Regions from separate parts of the Allobosea spartocytisi genome, predicted to be linked through region 2. Evidence: riboswitches for the same ligand, from Rfam matches in the RefSeq annotation. Region 2 holds a riboswitch; the other holds the start of a gene.

Region 1 (4,411 bases), on a different contig from region 2:
GCTCAACCGGGTGCGGTTCCTCCTGCTGCGGCCCCGGTTCAGGGCCAGCCGAACCCGGCCGTGCCGCCGGGAGCTGCGCCCGGTGCCGTCGTGCCCGGCCGTCCCGGCGTCGCCCCGCCTGCGCCTGGCGCCGTGCAGGGGCAGCCGCCGGCAGGTCTTCCCGGCCAACTTCCCGGTCAGCCGCCCCAGCGTGAGGGGCGTCGCGGCGGCATTTCGCCCGGCGTCGCCGGGGCGATCGGCCTCGGGGCCGGCGTCATCGGCGGTATCATGGCGACCCAGGGCGCCGAGCGCTTCGACGACATCCGCAGGGAACGGCAGGAGCAGCGCGAAGGTGACCTCACCATCATCCGTGAACCCGGCCGCACCATCATCCGCGACGATGACGGCCGCGCCATCATCCGCCGCGACGAGGACCAGCGCTTCCGGGATCTCGGCTGGCAGGGCCGCGCCGAGCGCCGCGACGGCGAGACGCGCACCGTCTTCGAGCGGCCCGACGGAACGCGCATCGTCACCGTCACCGACGAGGAGGGCCGGCTGATCCGCCGCAGCCGCATCGGCCGCGACGATCGCGAGGTGATCATCATCGACAACACGCTGCGGGACCGTCCGGGGCGCTTTGCCGACGATGTCGTGGTGCTGCCCCCGCCGCCGCTGCCGATCCCGCGCGAGCGCTATATCGTCAATGCGGACCAGGCCGATGAGAGCCTGATCTACGAGACGATCATGGCCCCGCCGATTGCCGCGATCCCGCGTCGCTACACGCTGGACGAGGTCCGCTACTCGCCCGACCTGCGTGCCCGCATGCGCAGCGTCGATATCGACACGATCAACTTCGAGACGGGCTCCTGGCAGGTCACGGCCGACCAGGCGCAACGCCTCGCGGTGATCGCGGATTCGGTGCGGCGTGTGCTGCAGGGCTCGCCGAACGAGGTCTTCCTCGTCGAGGGCCATACCGATGCCGTGGGTTCCGACATCGACAACCTCTCGCTCTCCGACCGCCGGGCCCAGTCCGTCGCCGAGATCCTGACGCGCGACTTCCAGATCCCGCCCGAGAACCTGACGACCCAGGGCTATGGCGAGCAGTATCTGAAGGTGCAGACGCAAGCTGCCTCGCGCGAGAACCGGCGCGTCACGCTTAGGCGTATCACGCCGCTGCTGACGGGCCAGAGTCGCTGATCGGCGCGGCGTCGAAACGCCGCTATCGCACAGAGCGGGGCTGCACTTTGTGCAGCCCCGCTCTTCGTCGGAAGCAAGGAACCGCCGCTTCGTTTCGCCAGTTCTATCTTCCGGAGGAGTAGTCCGAAGGGAGATGAAGCCATGAAGAAGCTCTCCTTGATGCTGGCATGCCTGCTTCTGGCCGGATCGCTTCTGGCGCCGGCCGCGCAGGCCCAGAGCACCCCGTCGCCCGGCCCTGCGGTCAAGCAGCGGGCGCCCGGCGTGCCGATCGCCCCGCAACCGGGGGAGGTTTCCCGCTTGCGGTCCGAGGAGCGAGGGCTGTTCCATCAATACGGGCGCGTGGCGCAGGACGGACGCGCGGCGCAGGAGGCCAATCGCGATCTGCCGATGCCGCGCGGCGTGCCTTCGATCATCGCGCCCTGAGAGGCGTTCAGGATTGTTCAACGCTTGCGGCCTAGCATTGCCGCATGAGTGACGTTGCCGCCATCGCCCAAAGCCTCGTCTCGATGCAGTCAGCCTCGACGCAGCAGGCCCTCGGCACCGAGATGCTGCGGCAGAATGCCGAGGCCGAGCGCGGCGTCGTCGCCATGCTCGAGCAGGGCGCTGAGCAGGCGAAGGCCGTCCTCCCCGCAGGCCAGGGCCTGCAGGTCGATCGCACGGCCTGACGTTTTTTGCATGCCGGCCCCTGCGTGCCGGCTTTCCTTTGCCGGTTGCGTCTCCCCGGTCGAAGCCCTAACCTTGGAATCGTTCCGAGGGGTGCTCGCAAGGGCTGAGATGGCTGATGAGGCCGAACCCGTCGAACCTGATCCGGGTCATACCGGCGGAGGGACTGGAACGCGGGTCGGGCCGTACCTTATCCGCAGACAGCGACTGGACCGCTTCCAAACCCGGATCTCCTGAACCTTGGACCAAGGAGGAGATCCCGCATGAACGCCCACAGCAAACCGCAGAAGAACAGCGTCAAGGCCGCGCCGCAAAGCGTGACCACGGGACCGATCATCGGCTCGCGCAAGATCTACGTGCCGACACCCGAGGATGGCTCGATCCGGGTGCCGTTCCGCGAGGTGCAGCTTACCACGGACGCCGAACCGCCGGTGCGGATCTACGACCCGTCCGGCCCCTTTACCGAGACCGACGCGAAGATCGACCTCGATGCGGGCCTGCCCCAGCCGCGTCGTGCCTGGCTCGACGCCCGCGGCTTCGAGCGGGTCGCCGGGCGCGCGGTCACCGCCGCCGATAACGGCCATATCAGCGAAGCGCAGTTGGTTCCGGCCTGCCCGGCTGAGCGCCCGATCCTCGAGGCGAAGCCCGGCCAGATGGCGACGCAGTACGAATTCGCCAAGGCCGGCATCATCACGCCCGAGATGATCTATGTCGCGCATCGCGAGAATCTCGGCCGTGCCGCGATGATGGAAGGCGCCCGCGAGCGCCACGCCGATGGCGAGAGCTTCGGCGCCAGCGTGCCGGAATTCGTCACGCCCGAGTTCGTCCGCGAGGAGATCGCGCGCGGCCGCGCCATCATCCCGGCCAACATCAACCACCCCGAGCTCGAGCCGATGGCGATCGGCCGCAATTTCCTGGTCAAGATCAACGCCAATATCGGCAACTCGGCCGTCACCTCCGGCGCGGCCGAGGAGGTCGAGAAGCTGGTCTGGGCGATCCGCTGGGGCGCCGACACGGTGATGGACCTCTCCACCGGCCGCAACATCCACAACATCCGCTCCTGGATCCTGCGCAATTCGCCGGTGCCGATCGGCACGGTGCCGATCTACCAGGCGCTGGAGAAGGTCGGCGGCGATCCGATCAAGCTCGACTGGGAGGTGTTCAAGGACACCCTCATCGAGCAGGCCGAGCAGGGCGTCGATTACTTCACCATCCATGCCGGCGTCAGACTTCCCTATGTTCCGCTCACGGCATCGCGAGTTACCGGCATCGTTTCGCGTGGCGGCTCGATCATGGCGCGCTGGTGCCTGGCGCATCACAAGGAGAGCTTCCTCTACGAGCGCTTCGACGAGATTTGCGACATCATGCGCAAATACGACGTCTCCTTCTCGCTGGGCGATGGCCTGCGTCCGGGCTCGATCGCTGACGCCAATGACCGCGCCCAGTTCGCCGAGCTGGAGACGCTGGGCGAGCTGACCCAGGTCGCCTGGAAGAAGGGCTGCCAGGTGATGATCGAGGGCCCCGGCCATGTGCCGATGCACAAGATCAAGGAGAACATGGACAAGCAGCTGCGCGAATGCGGCGAGGCGCCCTTCTATACGCTCGGACCGCTGACCACCGACATCGCGCCGGGCTACGACCACATCACCTCCGGCATCGGGGCTGCGATGATCGGTTGGTATGGCTGCGCCATGCTCTGCTACGTCACGCCGAAGGAGCATCTGGGCCTGCCGAACCGCGACGACGTCAAGACCGGCGTCATCACCTATCGCATCGCGGCCCATGCCGCCGACCTCGCCAAGGGCCATCCGGCCGCGAAGATCCGGGACGACGCGGTCTCCCGCGCCCGTTTCGACTTCCGCTGGGAGGACCAGTTCAACCTGGCGCTCGACCCCGACACGGCGCGCGAGTTCCACGACGAGACCTTGCCGAAGGACGCCCACAAGGTCGCGCATTTCTGCTCGATGTGCGGGCCGAAATTCTGCTCGATGAAGATCACGCAAGATCTGCGCGCCGAGGTTCTGGCGATGGGCGAGAACGAGCGCAAGGCGCTCGAAGCGCTCGCGGATGAAGGCATGGCGGCCAAGTCGAAGGAGTTCCTCGACAAGGGCGGTAGCATCTACCTGCCCGCGGCGGAGTGAACAGAGCCTCCGGAGGTCGCGACGCGGCTCGCGTTGCGGCCTTCGGGCGGCCGGAATAACCCGCCGGCTGTCGCGGACCGGGAAATCGCTACTGGGTGGGCGTAAGCGGGAGCGGCGCGGGCTTCGGTGCCGCCGGGCGCGGTTTCGGCTTGGCCGCCTGCTTCGGCTCGGTGCCGAGCCCGAGCCTCGCCCGCAGCTCGGCCGCGCGCGCCTCCGTGACCCGCGCGGCGCAGAAGCCGTATTGGCCCTCGCGCTGGAAATCGCGGCAGATCATCTCGCGCTCGCCCGAGAAGCCGGCCTGCTCGCGGGCAAGCGTCCGCTGGTCGACCGCGTTCGCCTTCGCCGTCAGCGTCCGGTAGCCGTCGCGCAGTGCGCGCTCGGCCGCGCCGCGCGCACGTTCGATCGCCTTGGCCTGGCTCGCGACGACACCC
Region 2 (4,411 bases):
GGCGACGGCGGTGTTGAGCAGGATGCCGTCATAGCCCATCTCGATCGCCTGAGCGGCGTGGGACGGCAGGCCGATGCCGGCATCGACGACGAGCGGGATGTCCGGGAAATGCTGGCGCATGGTGCGCAACCCATAAGGGTTGTTGAGGCCCCGGCCGGAGCCGATCGGCGCGCCCCAGGGCATCAGCACCTCGCAGCCGGCATCGAGCAGGCGTCCGCCGACGACGATGTCCTCGGTCGTGTAGGGAAAGACCTTGAAGCCGTCATCGGAAAGGATGCGGGCCGCCTCGACCAGGGCGATCACGTCCGGCTGGAGCGTGTCGTCCTCGCCGATCACCTCGAGCTTGATCCAGTCCGTGCCGAAGACCTCGCGCGCCATCTGGGCCGTCGTCACGGCCTCCTTCACCGAGTGACAGCCGGCGGTGTTGGGCAGCACCTTGACGCCGAGCTCGCGGATCAATGTCCAGAACGCCTGCCCAGCCCCGCCGCCGGCCGATTCCCGGCGCAGCGAGACGGTGACCACCTCGGCGCCCGAACGCCTGACCGCCTCGGCCAGGATGGCGGGCGACGGATATTGCGCCGTGCCGAGGAAAAGCGGATTTTGCGGCTCGAAGCCGTAGAAGGACGCCATCTCAACCTCCCTGCATCGGCGCGACGACCTCGATGCGGTCGCCGTCGTTGAGCGCGGTCTCGGCGCGCTTGCGGGCCGGGACGAATTCGCCGTTCACAGCGGTGGCGACGATCCGGCCGGCATAGCCGAGCTCGGCCAGCGCCTCGGCCAGCGTCTTGCCCGCGATGTCCTGGGGCGCGCCGTTAAGCAGCAAGGTCATGCAGCATCTCCGGTCGGGATTGCGGGTTCAATACGGCATCGGCCGCCATCCGCGCCATGGCGGGGCTGAGCAGGAAGCCGTGGCGGTAGAGCCCGTTGACATGGATCACCCGGCCCCGGCGCGTCAGCCGCGGCAGGTTGTCGGGAAAGGCCGGGCGGGCATCGGTGCCGATCTCGACGATCTCAGCCTCGCCGAAGGCCGGATGCAGCGCATAGGCCGCGCCGAGCAGCTCGAGCATGGACCGGGCCGAGATGCGCCGGCGCGCGCCGCTCTCGATCATCGTCGCGCCGACCATGAAATGCCCGTCCGCACGCGGCACGATATACAGCGGAATGCGCGGGTGCAGCAGCCGGACCGGACGCGACAGCGCAATCTCGTCGCTCTTCAGGATCAGCATCTCGCCCTTGACGCCGCGCAGATCGGGCAGGACGTCGCGGGCCGCAAGCCCGCGGCAATCGAGCACGATGTCGGCGTCGAGCTCGGCCGGCTCGACCGGGCTCTCGAAATGGATCGTCCCGCCTTGCGCGAGAACCTTGTCGCCCAGGGCCTTGATCGCCCGGCGCGGATCGAGATGCGCCTCCGCTGCGAAGAACAGCCCGCGCCCGAAGCGCCCGACGAGATCGGGCTCCAGCCGCGCGATCGCCTCGCCGTCGATCTCCTCGAAATGGCTGGTGCGCTGGCCGAAGCGGCGCAGCTCCGAACGATCCCGGCTCGGCGCGACGACGAGCGTGCCCTGTCGCGCGACCTCACCCGTATGCCGCTCCCACCAGCCGGCCGCCTCCTGCCCGAGCCGCACCACCGGCTCCTCGGCGCTCTCGCCCTCGCACCAGGGCGCCAGCATGCCGCCGGCATACCAGGAGCAGGCCTCGGCGCCGATGCGCGGACCGCGCTCATGGATGACGACGGCCGCGCCCCTGTCGAGCAACTCGACGGCGCAGGCGAGGCCGACGACGCCGGCGCCGACGATCGCGACGGTGGTCTGGCTTGGCCGATGCGGCAATTGTGCCATGCGCTTCCCATGCTCCCGGGAAGGCAACGGCCGGAGGCGCGATGCAGAGAACTGCGAGCCGAGGACCGTTCCCTTCGCCGGCATTACCCGGATCAGGTACGATGGGTTGGCGTGAGCCACGCCTCTCAGCCTCTCGGCACCCCAACGGACGCGCCTAATCTAGTGAGCTGGGCCTCGGAGAGCAAGGCGAGCCGATGCATACCGGCCTTTCCGGGAGATCGCCCGGCTTGACGTCTCCCTTACCAAGGGAGTGCTTCCGTCGCTCCTGCGCAGCCATATCCCCTCCCGTGTGAAGGGAGTGATCGCCCGCCCCTGTCGACCGGGAGAATTATCCTTGGTGCAAAGTGGAGACTTGTCAAACGGCGTCACGATCGGGCATAGAGCCTTGCGCTGGAGACGTGGCCGAGAGGCTGAAGGCACTCGTTTGCTAAATGAGCATACCCCACAAGGGTATCGAGGGTTCGAATCCCTCCGTCTCCGCCACTCCTACCCCCTTGATTAGTAAAGACAGTTCCAAGCGCAGCCGGGCACGATAGACGGCGGCATACACATGGCTGGCTATCTCTGGCGTCGCGGGGCCCGATTCTGGTTCCAGATCGCTATTCCGATAGATCTCCGGGGAGCGTTCGGGAGCACTCCCGTTCGACTACCTCTGCCCTGTGACGATTATCGGGACGCGTCGCGTTATGCCCGCCGACTCGCCGGTATCGCCGAGAGCTGGTTCAGGGAGTTGCAGAAGGAACGCCTCACAGGGTTGCCGTCATCTCCGGCTGAGGCCGCCGACCTCTTCGCACGGTCCGGACGCAGACCTTCCTGATGTCAGCAAGGGGTGGTTTGTGTTGAAGAAGTCGGTGTTGCTGTGGGCTTGAGGTTCTGTTTCCGTCGTCCTTGCGGAGGGCGGCGTGATGATGGGCGAGCGGACGGTTGCGCAGGAGGCACTGTTCTACGAGTTCAACCTTGAGCGGCATGTCCCGGCCAGCCGATGCAGCGGCCCCATGGCGCGAGAGACCCGACCTTCAGACGCCTTCAGTCTCCACCGGACACCGCAAACACCTCATATCTTCGATATCGGCGGTGCGTCGGACCAAGTCGGCGCCTTGAGACTTCGCTTCACCCGGTGATTCTCGCCTGCGACGGACTGCCCGGTCGGTGATTTGCCCACGAGGTAGTTCTTCTGCCATTTCTGCTCCACCGTAAGGGGGTCGCCGAGACCGATAGCAGCGTTGAATCTAACCCGCTCGCTGTTCCAGGATTTATATTCCCGGTGCAGGGCTGGATCCTCGGTAATGGGTCGAATTACCGGCTGTACGCTCTCGATGGTGACAGCTGGCACCATGGTGACGAAGCAGAACGGCTCATCCTTTTCGAAATGCACTGTGCCAGGCCGGGTGAATTTCCAGTTCATGGTAAAGCTGAAGGGTAGCCAGCCGGTCTCCACCAGCCCGTCGAGCGGGTGGATGCCGTCTTTGATGCGGTTGGGCGAGCCGCGGACCGACATCATCCAATCCGGATCTGTCCTGAACAGGTAGCCCGGATGGAAACTCAGGATGCCGTGTCCGAAGAACACCCCGGCTTGGTGCAAATGGGTACCTGGCTCGTGAGGACGAAGGGTGATGTCCTCCTTGCCATTCCAGCCGTTCCAGGTGGCAGAGAAGCCAGCCGGGTTGAGCAACTCCCAACCATTGGCGTTGGCAATTAAAAGCGGCGTGCACCGGTTTGCGAAGTGCTCGCTCGTGGCATCCATCCAATCGCGGCCGGTCGGAGCCGCGACGAGCTGTGGTGCCCGATCGATCAACACGTAACAGTCAAGTCTCGGTCCTGTCATCATTGGGCTTTCGGAACGAACTGCGTCATCGGGGACCTCGTTGCCGAGCTCCGGCCCCTTCGAGATCTCAGCCGGAAGGACCGACAGGGCCGACAGGACCGGTAGGGCCTTCAGGGCCGGAAGGGCCTTCAGGGCCGACAGGGCCGACAGGGCCAGCAGGGCCGACGGGGCCGGAAGGGCCAGCAGGGCCGGAAGGGCCTTCAGGGCCGACAGGGCCGGCAGGGCCGACAGGGCCAGGAGTACCGGCAGTGCCAGGAGCGCCGGGAGCGCCAGGAGTACCGGCAGCGCCAGGAGTACCGGCAGCGCCAGGAGCACCGGGAGCGCCAGGAGTACCGGCAGCGCCAGGAGCACCGGGAGCGCCAGGAGCACCGGGCTGCCCAGTTGCCGTGTTCTTGCGCGCCCTCGGCAGGTCGCCCGCATCGCGGCCGATATAGGTCGGCATATAGTCTTCGCGGTCGCGCCGAATGAGGGTCTTTTCGCCGAGCCACGGCGACACGTCGTTGGTGCCACTGGAGCCGAAATAGACGCGCAAGCCCGCTAGGAAGCTGAACTCGTTTCCGGAGGAACGGCCGAAGCCGCCATCCGACTTCTTGCCATAGGCGGCGTCTGCGAACAGCGAGGCGGCGGTATTGCCGAAATTGGTGAGATACTCCGCGCCGCCCACGAGCTGGTTGCGACCGCTGGTGTAGCGGTGGCCGATGTTCAGTTTGAGGTTATCGGTCACGTACCAGGCAAGGCGCACATCATC

Evidence for each region. A riboswitch is a leader RNA that binds a small molecule or an ion and turns the genes downstream of it on or off. The one in region 2 is predicted to bind thiamine pyrophosphate.
Region 1: linked by a shared signal. The riboswitch ahead of thiC (phosphomethylpyrimidine synthase ThiC) and the one ahead of thiO (glycine oxidase ThiO) in region 2 are both predicted to bind thiamine pyrophosphate.

The regions. Positions count from the first base shown of each region.
Region 1 covers NZ_JACXWY010000003.1:330,555-334,965, reverse strand. Annotated here, with positions in the region: gene IED13_RS29175 (OmpA family protein) at 1-1,176, shown strand, start outside; gene IED13_RS06970 (hypothetical protein) at 1,318-1,599, shown strand; gene IED13_RS06965 (hypothetical protein) at 1,644-1,841, shown strand; TPP riboswitch at 1,919-2,023, shown strand; gene thiC (phosphomethylpyrimidine synthase ThiC) at 2,103-3,980, shown strand; gene IED13_RS06955 (hypothetical protein) at 4,069-4,411, opposite strand, start outside.
Region 2 covers NZ_JACXWY010000002.1:117,095-121,505, reverse strand. Annotated here, with positions in the region: gene IED13_RS03420 (thiazole synthase) at 1-630, opposite strand, end outside; gene thiS (sulfur carrier protein ThiS) at 632-829, opposite strand; gene thiO (glycine oxidase ThiO) at 813-1,838, opposite strand; TPP riboswitch at 1,891-1,992, opposite strand; tRNA gene IED13_RS03405 (tRNA-Ser) at 2,231-2,321, shown strand; gene IED13_RS29320 (DUF6538 domain-containing protein) at 2,389-2,655, shown strand; gene IED13_RS03400 (DUF6065 family protein) at 2,893-3,636, opposite strand; gene IED13_RS03395 (collagen-like protein) at 3,731-4,411, opposite strand, start outside.